4 regions of the Rhizobium sp. SG2393 genome follow, and region 4 is predicted to be linked to each of the others. Evidence: predicted binding sites of a transcription regulator. Region 4 holds the regulator's gene; each other region holds the start of a gene.
What was found. The regulator PhoB, encoded in region 4, activates phosphate uptake and scavenging genes when phosphate is short. The targets are predictions, from matches to a motif close to TGTCATNNANCTGTCAT.

Region 1 (4,663 bases), on a different contig from region 4:
CTACGCGCTGCCGCCGCACACCGAGGTGGTCAGCCTCGATTTCGAGGATCACCCCTTCGAGATCCAGACATTCGACAAGCCCTGCGCACTGTGCGGCGCGAACCACGTCTATCTCGATGAGGTGGTGCTCGATGACCGGGGCGGGCGCATGTTCGTCTGCTCCGACACCGATTACTGCGAAGACCGCCGAGCGGCCGGCCATGTGGGCGAGCTGGGCGTGGCCAACCTGGAGGCCGCTGAATGAGCGACGCACCCCTTCTGAAGGTCCGCGACCTCTCCAAATGCTACGGCGCGCGGATCGGCTGCCGCGACGTTTCCTTCGACCTCTATCCCGGCGAAGTGCTGGCGATCGTCGGGGAATCCGGCTCCGGCAAGACCACCCTTCTCTCCTGCATCTCCACGCGACTGATGCCCACCACCGGCGTCGTCGAATACCGGATGCGCGACGGAGAGCTGCGCGATCTCGCACGGATGGGCGAGGCGGAGCGGCGCTTCCTGATGCGCACCGACTGGGGCTTCGTGCACCAGAACCCGGCCGACGGCCTGCGCATGGCGGTCTCGGCCGGCGCCAATGTCGGCGAGCGGCTGATGGCCATCGGCGACCGCCACTACGGCAATATCCGCGAGGCCGCCACCGGCTGGCTGGAGCGGGTGGAAATCGACCGCAGCCGCATCGACGACCAGCCGCGCGCCTTCTCCGGCGGCATGCGCCAGCGCCTGCAGATCGCCCGCAACCTCGTCACCTCGCCCCGCCTCGTCTTCATGGACGAGCCGACCGGCGGGCTCGATGTCTCCGTGCAGGCGCGCCTTCTCGATCTCGTGCGCGGCCTCGTCAACGATCTCGGCCTGTCGGCCATCATCGTCACCCACGACCTTGCGGTCGCCCGCCTCCTCTCGCACCGCATGATGGTGATGAAGGATGGCCGCGTCATCGAACAGGGGCTGACGGACCGGGTGCTCGACGATCCGCGCGAGCCCTACACCCAGCTCCTCGTCTCCTCGATCCTCCAGGTGTGAGCCGGAAAGGACCCCCCATGGTTACCCCCCTCGTCGTTTCCGACGTCGCCAAGACCTTCACCATGCACCTGCGCGGCGGCCTGACGCTGCCGGTGGTCAGCGGTGTCACCTTCTCGGCCCGTGCCGGGGAATGCCTCGTGCTCGGCGGCCCCTCGGGCGTCGGCAAGAGCTCCATCCTCAAGATGCTCTACGGCAATTATGGGGTGGACAGCGGCCAGATCGTTGTCTCGCACCACGGCCGGCTGGTGGATATCGCAACGGCCGAGCCGCGCGCCGTGCTGGAAGTGCGCCGCGATACGCTGGGTTACGTCAGCCAGTTCCTGCGCGTCGTGCCCCGTGTTTCCGCGGTCGATGTCGTCGCCGAGCCGCTGACGGCGCGCGGCACCCGAAGCGATGAGGCCCGCGGCCGGGCCATGGAGATGCTGGAGCGTCTGAACCTGCCGCACCAGCTGTGGGACCTGCCGCCCGCTACCTTCTCCGGTGGCGAGCAGCAGCGCGTCAACATCGCCCGCGGCTTCATCACCGACCATCCGATCCTGTTGCTCGACGAGCCGACGGCGTCGCTCGATGCCGTCAACCGCCGCGTCGTCACCGACATGATCGCCGAGAAGAAGGCGTCGGGAACGGCCATGATCGGCATTTTCCATGACCAGGAGGTCCGCGACATCGTCGCCGACCGTGTGCTCGACGTTTCAGCCTTCTCGCCACGAGGACTCGCCGCATGACGAAGCTTTCCGAACAGCCGCTGATCCACCCGAGCGCCAGCGTCGAGCAGTCCGTGCTCGGCCGCTACACGGAGGTCGCCGAGCGCTGCCGCATCAGCGAGGCGGAGATGGGCGACTACTCCTACATCATGCAGGACGGCGCGGTCTGGTGCGCGACGATCGGCAAGTTCGCCAATATCGCGGCCGCCGTGCGCATCAACGCCACCAACCATCCGGTCTGGCGCCCGACGCTGCACCACTTCACCTATCGCGCCAACGACTACTGGCCGGATGCCGAGCCGGACACGGACTTCTTCGCCTGGCGGCGCGACAATCGCGTGGTGATCGGCCACGATGTCTGGATCGGCCACGGCGCCACCATCCTGCCGGGCGTCACCGTCGGCAATGGCGCGGTGATCGGGGCCGGCGCCGTCGTCAGCAAGGATGTCGCGCCCTACACGATCGTCGGGGGCGTGGCGGCGAAGCTGATCCGCGAGCGTTTCCCCCGCGAGATCGCCGAACGCTTCGACGCTCTCGCCTGGTGGGACTGGAGCCACGAGCGCCTGCGCGACGCGCTGCCGGACTTCCGCACCCTCGACGCGGAGGCCTTCCTTGCCCGCCATGGCGGGTAAGGTTCGTTGGTTCGTCGCGACTGTCACATTGTAACAGAACCGACATCAAACCGACATTCACACTTCATGAACCGGCGCTAGAGCCCTTCGATAACGAAGCGTTAAAGAAGAAGAACGGGGCCGGGCTATGTTCAAGCTGCAGAACGTCACGCGCCGATTTGGCACCAAGGCTGCCGTGGACAATGTGACGTTCGAGATTCCGGAAGGGCAGATGGTCGGCATCATCGGCCGCTCCGGCGCCGGCAAGTCCACGCTGCTGCGCATGATCAACCGCCTAGTCGATCCCTCCTCCGGCTCGATCCGTTTCGGCGATATGGACGTGTCGAAGCTGAAGGGCTCGGAGCTTCGCGCCTGGCGCCGCGACTGCGCGATGATCTTCCAGCAGTTCAACCTCGTGCCGCGCCTCGACGTGCTCACCAACGTCCTGCTCGGCCGTCTCAACCACCGCTCCACCATCGCATCGATCCTCAACATGTTCACCCGCGAGGAGCGCATCGAGGCCATCGCGGCGCTGGAACGCCTCGGCATCGAACAGACGGCGCTGCAGCCGGCCGGCACGCTTTCGGGCGGCCAGCAGCAGCGTGTCGCCATTGCCCGCGCCCTGATGCAGCGGCCGCGCATGCTGCTTGCCGACGAGCCGATCGCCTCGCTCGATCCGCTGAACGCGAAGATCGTCATGGACGCGCTGCGCGACATCAACGAGCGCGACGGCATCACCGTCATCACCAACCTGCATACGCTCGATACGGCACGCGCCTATTGCGAACGCATCATCGGCATGGCGCAGGGCCGCGTCGTCTTCGACGGCAATCCGCGCGACCTGACGGCGGCTGCCGTGCGCACCATCTACGGCACCGAGGGCGATCTGGAAGAGAGCCTGACGTCCACCAGCCTCGACGGCACGCTCGCCGCAGCCACGACCACCGAGACCACCGAATCCGTCGGCCTCAAGCCGCTGGTACTGGCGGGGATCTGATCCCGCCGCACGGACCGCGCCGCGTGCGCGCGCCGTCTTCAACCGCAATCATCCGGCAGGGGCCGGATAACGGGGAGACCAAGACCATGATGAAGAAGATCCTGCTGGGCGCCGTGGCGCTTCTGGCAACCGTTGCCCATGTTCAGGCCGCAGACCTGAAGGAATTCCGCGTCGGCATCATCGGCGGCGAGAACGAAGCTGACCGCCTGCGCAACTATGCCTGCATGGAAGGCCACCTGAAGGAAACGCTCGGCGTCGAGAAGGTCTCCTTCTTCCCGGCTGCCGACTATGACGGCGTCATCCAGGGCCTGCTCGGCGGCACGCTCGACTACGCCGAACTCGGCGCTTCCGGCTTCGCCAAGATCTATCTCGCCAAGGCCGATGCCGTCGAGCCGATCCTCACCACCGTCCAGCAGGACGGCTCGACCGGCTACCACTCGATCATGATCGCCCGCAAGGATTCCGGCATCACCAAGCTCGAAGACCTCAAGGGCAAGAAGCTCGGCTTCGCCGATCCGGACTCCACCTCGGGCTACCTCGTTCCGCTCGTCACCCTGCCGGAAGCCTTCGGCATGCCGGTCAAGGAATTCGTCGGCTCGACCGGCTTCGGCGGCGGCCATGAGAACCTCGTTCTCGAAGTGCTGAAGGGCACCTTCGATGCCGGCACGACCTTCGGTTCGGGCGTTGGCGAGTGGAAGGACGGCTACACCTCCGGCAACCTGCACAAGATGGTGCAGAAGGGCCTGCTCGACATGAACGACATCGTCGAGCTGTGGCAGTCGCCGCTGATCCCGAACGGCCCGATCGTCGTGCGCAACGACCTGCCGGCCGACGCCAAGGCCAAGTTCAAGCAAATGATGCTCGACCTGCCGAAGACCGACGAAGCCTGCTTCAAGGCCACCATGGGCGGCGATTTCAAGGCCTTCACGGAAGTCAACGTCGATTTCTACAAGCCGATCATCGAAGCCCGCAAGGCCACCATCGGCGGCTGATTTCAGGCCCGAGACCAGTCCCGCCCCCGATGCGCCGGCCGCGCGGGGGCGGTTTCCTGTGATCCGCGTGACGTGAAGAGAAGGCCGGCCAGACCGGATGGAACCGATGGCAACCATGCCCGCCCACAGCCCGCATCTCCGGCTCAGCGACAGCGGCACGCTTGTCGAGCGCCACTGGAACGAGCTGGCCGCGAAGCGCCGCTCCTATACGCTGCTCAGTGTCGCCATCCTGCTGATGGCCACCTTCGGCTCGCTGTGGTTCGCCAACGAGACCAATGCCGGCAAGTTCTTCGACCGCCTGCCCTATTTCTTCGATTTCCTCGGCGACATGGCGCCCCGTGA
Region 2 (4,663 bases), on a different contig from region 4:
GTTCTTTTCCAGCGCCTCGGCGAGCTTCAGCGGCGTCTGGCCGCCGAACTGCACGATGACGCCGACGACTTCGCCCTTTTCCTGCTCGGCGCGCAGGATTTCGATCACGTCCTCGGCCGTCAGCGGCTCGAAATAGAGGCGGTCGGAGGTGTCGTAGTCGGTGGATACCGTTTCCGGGTTGCAGTTGATCATGATCGCTTCGAAGCCGGCATCCTTCAGCGCGAAGGCGGCGTGGCAGCAGCAATAGTCGAACTCGATGCCCTGGCCGATGCGGTTCGGACCGCCACCGAGGATGACGACCTTCTTGCGGTCGGAGACGTCCGCTTCTGAGCGGGCGGCGCCGACGAAGGGGGTCTCGTAGGTCGAGTACATATAGGCCGTCGGCGAGGCGAATTCGGCCGCGCAGGTGTCGATGCGCTTGAAGACCGGGCGGACGCCCAGCGTGTTGCGCAGCACGGCGACATCCTTCGGCTTGCCGTTCGTCAGGCTTGCAAGGCGGGCGTCGGAGAAGCCCATGGCTTTGAGCATGCGCAGGTTTTCGGCATCCTGCGGCAGGCCGTGCTCGCGGATACGGGCTTCCATGTCGACGATCGCCTTGAACTGGGCGATAAACCACGGATCGATCTTGCAGCCCTCATGCACCTCTTCCGGCGACATGCCGAGGCGCAGCGCCTGGGCGACCATGCGCAGGCGGTCCGGCGTCGGCGTGCCGATGGCGGCGCGGATGGCGTTCTTGTCGTTGGCATTGTCGCCGAGGCCGGGGATCTCGATCTCGTCGAGGCCGGTGAGGCCGGTTTCGAGGCCGCGCAACGCCTTCTGCAGCGATTCGGCGAAGGTGCGGCCGATGGCCATGACTTCGCCGACCGACTTCATGGCGGTGGTCAGCACCGGCGAGGCGCCCGGGAACTTCTCGAAGGCGAAACGCGGGATCTTGGTGACGACGTAGTCGATGGAGGGCTCGAACGAGGCCGGCGTCGCGCCGCCGGTGATGTCGTTGTCGAGTTCGTCCAGCGTGTAGCCGATGGCGAGCTTGGCGGCGACCTTGGCGATCGGGAAGCCGGTAGCCTTGGAGGCGAGCGCAGACGAGCGCGAGACGCGCGGGTTCATCTCGATGACGACGAGACGGCCGTCCTTGGGGTTGACGGCGAACTGCACGTTCGAGCCGCCGGTCTCGACGCCGATCTCGCGCAGTACCGCGATCGAGGCGTTGCGCATGATCTGGTATTCCTTGTCCGTCAGCGTCAGCGCCGGCGCAACGGTGATCGAGTCGCCCGTGTGGACGCCCATCGGGTCGATGTTCTCGATCGAGCAGATGATGATGCAGTTGTCCGCCTTGTCGCGGACGACTTCCATCTCGTATTCCTTCCAGCCGAGCACGCTTTCCTCGATGAGGACTTCGGTGGTGGGCGAGGCGTCGAGGCCGCCGGAAACGATGTCGAAGAATTCCGAGCGGTTATAGGCAATGCCGCCGCCGGTGCCGCCCAGCGTGAAGGAGGGGCGGATGATGGCGGGCAGGCCGACATGGTCGAGCGCCTGGGCGGCGACGGCCATGGCGTGGCTCATGTAGCGCTGCTTGCGGTCGCTCTCGCCGAGGTTCCACTGGTTTTCGAGCGCGTCCAGCGCCTTGTCGAGTTCGGCGCCGGAATGCTTCGCCTTGAGCTCGGCGCGGGCGGCCTCATGGGTCTTGCGGTCGGCGTCCTTGATCTCGGTGGCGTTGGCAAGCATCGACTTCGGCGTTTCGAGGCCGATGCGGGCCATGGCTTCGCGGAAGAGGGCCCGGTCTTCGGCCATGTCGATGGCGGCGGGCTTGGCGCCGATCATCTCGACATTGTAGCGGTCGAGCACGCCCATGCGCTTGAGCGACAGCGCGGTGTTGAGCGCCGTCTGGCCGCCCATGGTCGGGAGCAGCGCGTCCGGGCGTTCCTTGGCGATGATCTTGGCGACCACTTCCGGCGTGATCGGCTCGACGTAGGTTGCGTCGGCAAGGCCCGGGTCGGTCATGATCGTGGCGGGGTTGGAGTTGACCAGGATGACCCGGAAACCCTCTTCCTTCAGCGCCTTGCAGGCCTGGGTGCCGGAATAGTCGAACTCGCAGGCCTGGCCGATGACGATCGGTCCCGCGCCGATGATGAGGATGGACTTGATATCTTGGCGCTTCGGCATGGGCTCTATCCGTATCTCGTGCCTGCGCGAAAAACCGGCCTGGGTGAGGGAGGTCACCGGCCGGGCGCAGGAGGATGGTCATTTCAGGCTAGAAGCGGCTTATAGGGAAACTCGGGCCCTAAACCAACCCCATAAATGCCGAGGAAGGAAGGAAAGTTGGGGACCGGCGGCAGCACGCTCATGGGGTGAGGGCGGGCCTGTCACACGCCTTTCGCACTGCCTGCTTAACCCCGTGCGGCGATAGTTCAAAGGAAGCCGCCGATGCCCCTTTCCGCCATACCGGACCACCTGCGCTTTGCCTCGAGCACGCTGAATGCCGCCCCCATCCCGCATCTCGGCCGGCGTTATGACACGAACGGAAGCTTTCTCACCGAGCGTGGCAACACCATCGTCAGCCATCTCGTCGAGGGGTCCGACAGCGCAGAGGCGGTGCTCCAGATGCGCGAGCGCTACAGGGCGATGCCCGGCGCCGAGACGCTGGCCTTTACCGCGGCGTCCAGCCTGCACATGACGTTGTTTCAGGGAATCATCGAAAGCCGGCGTGAAGCGACCTTCTGGCCGGCCGGCATCCCCCTCGAGACGCCGATCGACGACATGACGGCGCTCCTGTCGGACCGTCTGGCGCTCTTTGCGCCCGGCCCGGCATTCCAGATGGTTGTCAGCCATGCCACCCCGCTCGGGCTCCAGCTCGAAGGTGCGACGGAGGCCGACAAGGCGGCGCTGAAGGACTGGCGCAACCGCTTCGCCGACCTGCTCGGCTACCGTCATCCGGACCATGAGACTTACGTTTTCCACATCACCTTCGCCTACATGATCGAGCGCTTCGATGATGAGACGATGGGTGCCTGGGTGCCGTTCCTGGCCGAGGTGGAAGCGGATCTGAGGCGGCTTACCCCCGTGATTGCGCTTCGGCCGCCCGCCTTCTGCGCTTTCGATGACATGAACCATTTCGAGGAACTGCTGGTCTTCGACCCTGCCTGAACGAAAATGGCGGGCACCGGGCCCGCCATCTCTCATTTCGCTTTGCCGGGATGGGCTCAGAACTCTTCCCAGTTGTCCTGTGCAGATGCGGCGGCCGGCGAGGCAGCGCCCACGGCCTTTGCGAGGCGGTCACCCAGCGCGCGGGCAGGGGAGGCGACGGGGCGGGCGGCCTGCGTGGCCGCGACCGGTGCGCGGGCGGGGGTTGCACGAACCTGCGCCGTGGAAGGGGCCGCCGCCCGATGCGGGATGGCGGTCGCCGTTGACGCGGGGCGGAACGACTGGCGGCTGCCGCCGGCGCCACCGAGCCGGAACTGGTCGAGGCGGTCGGAAAGCTGTCCGACTTCGGTCGCCAGCGTATGGGAGGCGGCGTTGGTTTCCTCCACCATGGCGGCATTCTTCTGGGTGCCCTGGTCCATGATGTTCACCGCGGCGCTGATCTCCTGCAGGCTGGTCGATTGCTCGCGCGCGGCCTGAACGATGCCCTGGACGTTGGCATTGATCTGCTCGACTTCGGAGGCGATGGCCGTCAGGGCAGCGCCTGCCTGGTCGACGAGCGTCACGCCCTGGCGGACCTGATCGCTGGAGGCGGTGATCAGCGCCTTGATTTCCTTGGCGGCATTGGCAGATCGCTGGGCAAGTTCGCGCACTTCCTGGGCCACGACGGCGAAGCCCTTGCCGGCTTCGCCTGCGCGGGCCGCTTCCACACCGGCATTCAGCGCCAGAAGGTTCGTCTGGAAGGCGATCTCGTCGATCACGCCGATGATGTTGGAGATCGACTGCGAGGACTGCTCGATCGCGCCCATGGCTTCGACGGCGGAGCGCACGACAGTACCGGAGCGTTCGGCGTTTGCACGGGTGCGGCTGACCTGGGCGCCCGCTTCTTCGGCGCGGTCGGTCGATTCGCGTACCGACCGGGTGATTTCGCTGAGCGCCGCGGAGGTCTCTTCGACGGAGGCCGCCTGCTGTTCCGTTCGACGCGAGAGATCGTCGGCAGCGTTGCGGATTTCCGTCGCGCCGGCCTCGATCGTGCTGGCGTTGTCGCGGAAGGAGATCATCGCCGATTCCAGCTTTTCGACGGAAGCGTTGAAGTCCGAGCGGATCACGTCGAGCGCAGGCGCGAAAGGCTTTTCGAGGCGGGTCGTCATGTCGCCTTCCGACAGGCGCTTCAGGCCGTTGCCGACTTCTGTCACGACGAGGCGGATTTCCTCCTCGCGCGCCTTGTGACCGATGGAGCGTTCGACGCGATCGGCCTCTTCCTGGGCGAGGCGCGCTTCGGCTTCCTGTTCCAGCTGAACCTTGCGGCGGTTGGCGTCGAGCAGAACGCCGAGCGACCGGGAGAGATCGCCGATCTCGTCGCGCTGTTCGACGTCGGTGAGCTTGACGTCAAGCTTGCCCGACGCGATCTCGCCGGTCTGGGAAATGATGCGGTTGAGACGTCCCATGAAGCGGCGTGCCAGTCCCCAGCCGACGGCGATCAGAACGATCGTGGCGCCGACGATGATGATGCCCGACATCCAGA
Region 3 (4,663 bases), on a different contig from region 4:
GGCGGGCGCGGCAAGCGCCCCGAAAACGAAAGTACGGCGGGAAATCGGTGACATCTGAGGCTCTTCTTCCTGGGCCGGCCGGGAGGATGCAGGCCCTGCCCGGAGAGATACCGCCCCACCCTGCCCTGTCCACCCCACCGGAAGGCCACGCCATGAGCGATCCAGGCGGTGACGCAAGCGCGCAACAGATGATGAAGCAGGCTGCGGGCCCACTTGATCGTGAAGGTGGCGCGCAAGCCTTTGCGCGGTGGGAAAGATTAGCGCCCGCTTTGCGCCAGCCCCTGCACGCGCCCTTCACGAAATCGTGCAAAGGCAGCAGCTGTGGACAAGCCGCGTCCCGGCCCTCAGGCCGGCTTGTGGTGCGCGTACCAGTGATCGGCGATGTCGATGCGCCGCGTCACCCACACCTTGTCCTTCGACTGGACATAATCGAGGAACCGCGCCAGCGCCGCCGCACGGCCGGGACGTCCGACGAGCCGGCAATGCAGGCCGATATTCATCATCTTCGGGCTGCCCTCCTCGCCCTCCTGCCAGAGCACGTCGAACGTGTCCTTGAGGTAAGTGAAGAACTGGTCGCCCGAATTGAAGCCCTGACTTGTCGCAAAGCGCATGTCGTTGGCATCGAGCGTGTAGGGAATGATGAGATGCGGCTTGTCCGCCGTCAGCCCCGGCACCCAGAAGGGCAATTCGTCGGCATAGCTGTCGGAGGAATAGCGGAAACCGCCTTCCTCCATCACCAGCCGCAGCGTATTGGCCGACGGCTTGCCCTGATACATGCCGCGCGGGTGCGATCCGGTCAGCTCCGTGTGCAGGCGCACCGCCTCGGTGATGTGCCAGCGCTCCACATCTTCGGGAAAATCCTTGTATTCGAGCCAGCGATAGCCGTGGCTGGCGATTTCCCAGCCCGCTTCCTTCATGGCCGCCACGGCATCCGGATTGCGCGCCATGGCAAGCGTCACGCCATAGACGGTGACCGGCAGGTTGCGCTGCGTGAACATCCGCCACAGGCGCCAGAAGCCGGCGCGCGATCCATATTCGTAGATCGATTCCATGTTGAGATTGCGCTGCCCGGCCCAGGGCTGTGCCCCGACGATCTCAGACAGCAGGCACTCCGATGCCGGATCGCCGTCGAGAATGCAGCTCTCGCCGCCCTCCTCGTAATTGACGACGAACTGCACCGCGATATTCGCCCCGCCCGGCCAGCGCACCTCGGGAAGATGGCGCCCGTAGCCGATGAGATCGCGCGGATAGGCCGTGTCTGTCATGCTCTGTCACCCTCTCGTCTTTTGCCCGACGGTAGCATCGGCCTTGCGAAAGTCGAGATGGATTTGCTGCACATGCACAGGACGATTTCGCCCTGCCGGCCGCGCGTCCTCAGGCCGAACGCTTCACGCCGATGCGGCCGAGCGGATGCTGGGAATGGACGCGGAACGGCGCGCCCGGCTCCGGCTCGATGAAGAGCGCGAGACTGGCGATCTTCAGCGGTTCCGCAAGATGCGGCTCGAACACCTGCCTGAGCGCCGGCTCCAGCCGCATGGCAAGCGTGCGGTCCACCGGCCCCGTCAGCGGCATGTGGAAACGATATTCATCCATCACGTAAGGGTAGCCCCAGCGGTGCAGATTGGCGAACTGCGCGGCCGACAGGCGGTAGGGATCGCGCCGCTCGATTTCCGCTTCCGTCAGCGGTGCGCGGAAATGATCGAATTCCTGCACGGTGCGGGCCGCAAGATAGGCCGCCGCCTCGCTCGGCGCATGCGGCAGGAGCCCCATGAATTCGCCAAGGCGCGCCACCTCCAGCTGCTCGATGACGATCGGCTCGATCGTGCCGGCAAAGCGCATCAGCGCCTTGAGCAGGTCGCTTTCGCTGACCTCCGGGGCCAGCCGGAACGGCGCCTTCATCGTCGCGTGAAAACCGTCGCGGCGCGGCAGGGCGGTGTGAAAGGCGATCTCGCGCTGGGTGAAACCGGCAACCGGAGGATGATCCACCTGATCGCCCGAATAGACATTGCGACCAAGCCAGCCTGCCGCGGCAATGGCCAGCGGATGATGGATCGGCGGCGTGAAATGAATCGCATACCGCATCGGGATCTCTCCGTTCGGCCGCGCACGCATTGGCGCAGGCCTGTTCTTGAGGCCGCTTGCTAGGTGATTTGCGTGACAGCTTGACGAAACCTGCGGTGGGCACGCGAAAGTGACGCGGAACCATCCCGACTCTCCCGCATTTCCCCTTCAGACAACAACAGGGAGAAACACCATGACCTATCAGGACACCGCCTCCACCCATGGCGTCCGCGACGCCTCCGTTCGCGAAACCCACGACCTGATCGCCAGCGATAAGGTCGAAGGCACGAAGGTCTACGGCAGCGATGGCAAGCACATCGGCTCCATCGAGCGCGTCATCATCGAAAAGCGCTCTGGCCGCGTCGCCTATGCTGTGCTCGCCTTCGGTGGCTTCCTCGGCATCGGCCACGATCACTACCCGCTGCCCTGGTCGAAGCTGACCTATGATGAAAGCCTCGGCGGCTACCGCACCGACGTGACGCGCGACCAGGTGGAAAACGCCCCGCGCTATGACAGCGATGACGATTACAGCTGGAGCGCCGATAACGGCCGCAAGATCTACGACTACTACGGCGTGCCGCCCTACTGGATGTAATTGTGAATCGGCATCAATGGCTTGGCGGCAGGATGTGACTCTGATTCAGAACATGAAGTTCGCCGTCTGACGATCACCCGCGCCGCATGAGCCTGATATGCTCCCCGACATCGAAAGATGCGGGGAGCTTTCGTTTGGGCGGCTGCCTGGCCACCTCGTCGATGACCGCCTCCGCCAAGAGATGCGCCAGCCCGAAACTGACCTTGAACCCGCCGGCGAGCACCGAAACGGCGGGGTGTGCCCCAAGCCGACCCACCATCGGCTCCCGCCCGATCGCCCGGGGCCGCAGGCCCGCCCAGCGCTCCATGACGGGTGCACCGGCCAGCGCGGGCGCCAGCGCAACGGCCCGCGACAGGAGATCGTCCAGCTGCCCGTCGGTGCCGAAGGGATCGTCGAACGCATCCTCGCTCGTGCTGCCGATGGCAACCGTGCCATTGTCATGCGGGACGATGTAGAGCCCGTCCTGGAAGAGAACCGGCAGACCTTCGGCCCCGCCGCCGGCCACCAACGCCGCCTGCCCTTTCACGGGTCGGCCGCTGGCAGCAGCGCGATCCGGCACGAGCCCGTCGATCAGCGGAAAGGCGCCGGGACCGGCAGCGATCACGCAATGGCCGAAGCCGATCCGTTCGCCATCGGCCAGAACCACGGCGCTCCCGCCCCCCTCGACCGCCACGACCTTCGCGTGAGGCCGGATGGAGGCAAGCGGTGACATCTCCAGAAACCGCACCAGAAGCGCGATCATGGCGCGGGGCGAGACCCGCCCGGCGAGCGTCTCCACCACCACGCCGGCCTCGCAGGCCGCGGGATCCGGCCAGCCCTCGACCTCCGGCCGGTCCATGACCCGCCAGGAAAACACCTGATCCGCGACCTGCCAGAGAGTCGCAGCCTGCGCCGCGCGCGCCTCGGCCAGCACCCGGTGATGCGGCTTCGACAGCGGCAGGAGGCGGCCGGTGCGCCTGTATCCTGCGGAAAGTCCCGTCGCCGCTTCCAGTGCCGCGATCTCGCCCTCAAGGCTTGCCAGCGCCTCGAGCTGAAACTGCTTCTTCTCGTTCCAGCGCTCCGGCAGATGCGGCATCAGCGCCCCGAGCAGACCGCCGCTGGCGCCGGAACCGGGGTGGCCCGCATCGAGCACCAGCGTCTCCATCCCGGCCCGCACGCCGTGCACACCGGCCCAAAGACCCATGATGCCGCCGCCGACGATCACCAGATCCGCCATTGCTCATCCTTTGAGAAAACATGCTCACGAAAACATGAAGGTCCACCGGCAAACCGCTGATGCGACTCCCGGATCCGCTTTCGCCGCGCCCCGTTTTGCGCTATCGCGACCACCATGTCGAACACGCAGCATCCGAACCCGGAATCCGGTATCGAAGCCGCCGCGCCGCTGACCTGGCACGACGGCGATATGCCCTATTCCCCCACCTTTGGCGATCACTTTTATTGCCGCGAGGACGGCCGCGCCGAATGCGGCCACGTGTTCCTCGGCGGCAACGGCCTGCCGGAACGCTGGCGCCGACCCGCCGCCTTTTCGATCGGCGAACTCGGCTTCGGCACCGGCCTGAACTTTTGCGAGACGCTGCGCCAGTGGCGGGAAACGCAGGTGCAAGGATCGAGCCTCGCCTTCACCTCCTTCGAACGCTACCCCATGACGGCAGAAGAGATCGACCGGGCGCTCTCCCGCTGGCCGGAAATCGACCGCGAACGGGGTGAACTTGTCGCGCAATGGCCCGCGGCGCCCGCAGGCCACGTTAAGCTTGCCTTTACCGGTGACGTGACCCTGACCGTCGTCTGCGGCGACGTGATGGAAACGCTGCCAGCCTGGGCAGCACCCTTCGACGCCTGGTATCTCGACGGCTTCGCCCCGTCCCGCAACCCCGCCATGTGGTCGCTCGAAACGCTCGCCCGCGTCCACGATCTCACCCGCCCCGGCGGCCGCTTCGGCACCTATGCCGCGGCGGGCTTCGTGCGCCGCAACCTGCAGGCCGCCGGCTTTGCCATCGAACGCCG
Region 4 (4,663 bases):
GGAAGGCCTGAGCGCCAGCCAGATCGCCGCGCAGCTGGGTGGTGTGAGCCGGAATGCGGTGATCGGCAAGGTTCATCGCCTGAGCTTGCCCGGCCGCGCCAAGGCCGGCGGCAGTGCTGCGGCCGCGCCGCGCACCAAGCGCACCACGGCCCCGCCGCGCGCGCCGAACTACGCCTCGAAGGTCGCGACCCGCACCGTTGCCCGCGTGCAGGGTGCGACGGTCATCAAGGAAGAGGTCGAAGTCGATCTCGTGGCCGAACAGGAATTCGTACCGGCCGCCAACGTCGTGGTCCCGATGTCGCGTCGCCTCGTGCTGACGCAGCTCACCGAGCGGACCTGCAAGTGGCCGGTCGGCGACCCGCTGAAGGACGACTTCCATTTCTGCGGCAATGACTGCGCCGAGGCCGGCCCCTACTGCACCGCGCACGCCCGCCTCGCCTACCAGCCCTCGGCCGAGCGCCGCCGGGTTCGGTAAACCGTCACCGGCAATTCGTTTCGATCAAGGCCCCGCTCTCCGCAGCGGGGCCTTTTGCTTTCCCGGCCTGCGACAGACCTACTAGCGTCAGCTGATCCGCAAGGGCTCGATCTCTCGCAGCGGCGCGCGCATCGCCTGTTCCGCAGGGACGAAGGCGCCGAGTGCGGCACCGAGGAAGGCTGCCGACAAGGGCAGCGTCGTTCCGTCATAGAGCCGGCCCGCAGCAAGGGCGAAGCCGGCGGATACAAGGCTGGAACCCGAGGCAATCAGCGAGGCGCCAAGGCCGGCAACCTTGCCCAGAGCCAGCATCGCCATGGCATTCAGATTGCCAAAGAGCACGCCGATGGCGAAGAAGGCGCAGAACAGGCCGGCCATCATCAGGGTCAAGGGTGGATGCCCCTGCCACAGCAGCGATACGGCGACCATGGCAAGGCTCGCCACGACAAGACCACAGAAGGCTGTGCGCATCATGGTCGTCATGCCGACCCGCTGCACCATCCGCGCATTGACAAAGGAGGCCAGCCCCACAGCCAGGGCCAGCGCGGCGAATTAGAGGGGAGAGCGCTCCTTGACGCCATAGACGTCGAAAAACAGATCCGCGGCAGTGCTGAGGTAGAGGAGCTGCGCGCCGAAGACGAGGCCGGCAGCAAGGATCAGGCAGGAGATCCTGATATCCTGGAAAATACGGCGCCCATTGGCGAGCAGCAGCCGCGGGCGGACAGGAAGGCGGCTTGCGAGGGGCAAGGTCTCGGGCTGGCGGCACAGCAGCCAGAGGCCGAGAGCCAAGGCAATGGCGAGGTAGGCGCCGAAGATGCTGCGCCAGCCGGCGACACCGATCAGCAACTGGGCGAGGCCTGGCGCCAGCATGGGCACCAGAATGAACAGCGTGAACATCAGCGACAGGACGCGCGCCATGGCATCACCCGAGAACTGGTCGCGGATCATCGCGCGCGTGGCAATCTTCGGGCCGGCGACGCCGACGCCCTGCAGACAGCGACCGAAGACCAACCAGCCAAGGGACGGCGCCAGAAGGGCGATGACGCTGCCCGTGAGGTAGATGGCCAGTCCCGCCAGCAAGGACGGCTTGCGCCCGACGGCATCCGAAAGCGGCCCCAGCACCAGCTCGCCCACCGCCATGCCGAGAATGAAAAGCGAAACAACGTGCTGGGTTGAGAGTGGCGGCGCGGCCGGCAGCTCCGCACCGATCATCCGCAGGCCCGGCAACAAGCCATCGATGCTGAGCGCGGTCAGGCCGGTCAGCAGGGCATAAAGAGCGATACGTTCACGACATCCGATCACCGCGCCAGCCTTGCGATTCCCGACATGCAAACTCCCTTCCTACAGGTTTGCGGCGGGGTTCTGCAATTGCTGGCGGGGAAAATGGGCGGCCAACGCCGCGGTCTGACGCGATGACGATCGCGGGTGCGGTCGGGGAGAAAGCTTCCCTTTCCCGCCATACCAAGGGAGGAACCGCGTCACGCTTCTGCGGTCGCGGCAAAGGCCAGTCCGCGCGGCGCGAGGACTGGCGGAAGATCGGGCGGTCACCCTTCCAGCGAATAGCCGGCGCCGCGGACGGTGCGGATGACGTCGCTCATGTTGGAGAAGTTGAGCGCCTTGCGCAGGCGGCCGACATGCACGTCGACGGTGCGTTCGTCGACATAGATGTCGTGGCCCCAGACACCATCAAGCAGCTGCGAACGAGAGAAGACGCGGCCGGGGGACGACATGAAGAATTCCAGAAGGCGGAATTCGGTCGGGCCGAGGCGAACTTCGCGGCTCTTGCGGTGGACGCGGTGGGTTTCGCGATCAAGCTCGATGTCGCCGCATTTCAGCACCGAGGAGAGCAGCTCCGGCTTGGCGCGGCGCAGCATGGCCTTGACGCGGGCCATGAGTTCCGGCGTCGAGAAAGGCTTGACGACATAGTCGTCGGCGCCGGTTGCGAGACCGCGCACGCGCTCGCTTTCCTCGCCTCTCGCCGTCAGCATGATGATCGGCAGGCGCTCGGTTTCGCTGCGCTGGCGCAGGCGCCGGCACAGCTCGATGCCGGAGACGCCGGGTAGCATCCAATCGAGAATAAGGAGATCGGGAAGACGCTCCTGAAGACGGATTTCCGCCTCGTCACCGCGATGGATGGTATCGACGTCGAAACCTTCCGCCTCAAGATTGTAGCGCAGCAGAACGCTCAGCGCTTCCTCGTCTTCGACCACTGCAATTCTGGGCAACATGATGCCTGCTCCGTTCCTGCCGGCAGCAGGGCGCCCGAAGGCGCCCGGCCGTCGGTCTTACTCGCCGCTGACCCGCATCGTGGCGGTGGTGTCGTCCTTCGGACGTTCGCCTTCGATCTGGGCACCGGTGGTCATGTAGTAGATGGTCTCGGCGATGTTCGTGGCGTGGTCGCCGATCCGCTCGATGTTCTTGGCGCAGAACAGGAGATGGGTGCACGAGGTGATGTTGCGCGGATCTTCCATCATGTAGGTCAGGAGTTCCCGGAACAGCGAGGTGTAGATGGCATCGATCTCGCCATCGCGCTGACGGATGTTGTTGGCCTTTTCGGCCGAACGCGACGCGTAGACGTCGAGCACTTCCTTCAGCTGGGCGGCGGTGAGCTCCGTCAGGTGCTCGAGGCCACGGGCGAACTGGCGCGGAACGCCCGACGTCGCAACCGCGATGACGCGCTTGGCCGTGTTCTTGCCGAGATCTCCGACGCGTTCGAGATCGCTGGCGATGCGGATCGCACCCATGATCTCGCGCAGGTCGGCGGCCATGGGCTGGCGCTTGGCGATCGTCACGATCGCCTTCTCGCCGATATCACGCTCGGCGTGATCGAGGATCACGTCATCGGAGATGACCTTCTGGGCGAGCGCGACGTCGGAATTGATCAGGGCGCGCACGCTGTCGCCGAGCATCTGCTCGGCCAGGCCGCCCATTTCGGAGATACGGCGGGCAAGGTACTTCAATTCTTCGTCGTAGACGGAGACGATATGGCTGGGCATCAGTGTTTCCTCTCGAACCTCGTGACAACAGGGCGGGCGATTTGCCTCAGCCGAAGCGTCCCATGATATAGTCCTGGGTGCGCTGGTCATCCGGGTTGGTGAACATCTTGTCCGTATCGTTCTCCTCGACGAGGTTGCCGAGGTGGAACATGGCGGTGCGCTGCGAAACGCGCGCGGCCTGCTGCATGGAGTGCGTCACGATGACGATCGTGAAGTTGGTGCGCAGCTCGTGGATCAGCTCCTCGACCTTGGCGGTCGCGATCGGGTCGAGCGCCGAGCAGGGCTCGTCCATGAGGATGACTTCCGGGCTGACGGCGACGGCGCGCGCGATGCACAGACGCTGCTGCTGACCACCGGACAGGCCGGTGCCCGGCTCGTGCAGGCGGTCCTTCACTTCGTTCCAGAGGCCGGCCTTCTGAAGGCTGGTCGCGACGATCTCGTCGAACTCGGCGCGGGTGCGGGCGAGGCCGTGGATCTTCGGGCCGTAGGCGACGTTTTCGTAGATCGACTTCGGGAAGGGGTTCGGCTTCTGGAAGACCATGCCGACGCGGGCGCGCAGTTCGACAACGTCGATGTTCGGATCGTAGATATCGTCCGTGTCGAGCGTGATCTTGCCGGTGACGCGGCAGTTGTCGATCGTGTCGTTCATGCGGTTCAGGGTGCGCAGGAAGGTGGACTTCCCGCAGCCCGAGGGACCGATGAGCGCGGTGACGGTGTTTTCGCGGATGTTCAGGTTGACGTCGAACAGGGCGCGCTTCTCGCCGTAATAGACGGACACGTCCTTGCCGATCATCTTGTAGGGAACGGTGTTCATTTTCTGGTCCACTGCCTTTTCGATCGCTGCTTCATTCATCATGTTCATGATCGGGTACTCCCTACCAGCGACGTTCAAATCGACGGCGCAGCAAGATTGCGCCAAGGTTCATCAGGACGAGGAAGATCAGAAGGATGATGATCGCCCCGGAGGTGCGTTCCACGAAGGCGCGTTCGGCTTCGTTGGCCCACATGTAGATCTGTACCGGAAGAGCCGTGGAGGGTGCCAGCGGCGAGGCCGGGAAATCGGCGACGAAGGCGACCATGCCGATGAGCAGCAGGGGCGCCGTTTCGCCGAGCGCATGCGCCAGGCCGATGATGGTGCCGGTCAGGATGCCCGGCATGGCGAGCGGCAGGACGTGGTGGAACACGGTCTGCATCT

Region 1: phnC (phosphonate ABC transporter ATP-binding protein) is a predicted target of PhoB. The motif match lies at 2,383-2,399, and genes of this name have one in related genera.
Region 2: ACED18_RS06080 (DUF1868 domain-containing protein) is a predicted target of PhoB. The motif match lies at 2,362-2,378, and genes of this name have one in related genera.
Region 3: ACED18_RS06775 (DUF1045 domain-containing protein) is a predicted target of PhoB. The motif match lies at 2,155-2,171, and genes of this name have one in related genera.

What each region holds. Positions count from the first base shown of each region.
Region 1 is NZ_JBHGAP010000006.1:45,450-50,112, forward strand. It holds gene ACED18_RS13905 (alpha-D-ribose 1-methylphosphonate 5-phosphate C-P-lyase PhnJ) at 1-244, shown strand, start outside; gene phnK (phosphonate C-P lyase system protein PhnK) at 241-1,017, shown strand; gene phnL (phosphonate C-P lyase system protein PhnL) at 1,035-1,742, shown strand; gene ACED18_RS13920 (DapH/DapD/GlmU-related protein) at 1,739-2,353, shown strand; gene phnC (phosphonate ABC transporter ATP-binding protein) at 2,481-3,329, shown strand; gene phnD (phosphonate ABC transporter substrate-binding protein) at 3,416-4,321, shown strand; gene phnE (phosphonate ABC transporter, permease protein PhnE) at 4,437-4,663, shown strand, end outside.
Region 2 is NZ_JBHGAP010000001.1:1,293,197-1,297,859, reverse strand. It holds gene carB (carbamoyl-phosphate synthase large subunit) at 1-2,163, opposite strand, end outside; gene ACED18_RS06080 (DUF1868 domain-containing protein) at 2,425-3,144, shown strand; gene ACED18_RS06075 (methyl-accepting chemotaxis protein) at 3,201-4,663, opposite strand, start outside.
Region 3 is NZ_JBHGAP010000001.1:1,441,757-1,446,419, forward strand. It holds gene ACED18_RS06765 (L,D-transpeptidase) at 1-54, opposite strand, end outside; gene puuE (allantoinase PuuE) at 345-1,265, opposite strand; gene ACED18_RS06775 (DUF1045 domain-containing protein) at 1,375-2,082, opposite strand; gene ACED18_RS06780 (PRC-barrel domain-containing protein) at 2,255-2,656, shown strand; gene ACED18_RS06785 (NAD(P)/FAD-dependent oxidoreductase) at 2,730-3,872, opposite strand; gene mnmD (tRNA (5-methylaminomethyl-2-thiouridine)(34)-methyltransferase MnmD) at 3,987-4,663, shown strand, end outside.
Region 4 is NZ_JBHGAP010000011.1:45,973-50,635, reverse strand. It holds gene ACED18_RS18350 (GcrA family cell cycle regulator) at 1-475, shown strand, start outside; gene ACED18_RS18345 (hypothetical protein) at 563-955, opposite strand; gene ACED18_RS18340 (MFS transporter) at 1,025-1,804, opposite strand; gene phoB (phosphate regulon transcriptional regulator PhoB) at 2,017-2,700, opposite strand; gene phoU (phosphate signaling complex protein PhoU) at 2,758-3,468, opposite strand; gene pstB (phosphate ABC transporter ATP-binding protein PstB) at 3,515-4,330, opposite strand; gene pstA (phosphate ABC transporter permease PstA) at 4,344-4,663, opposite strand, start outside.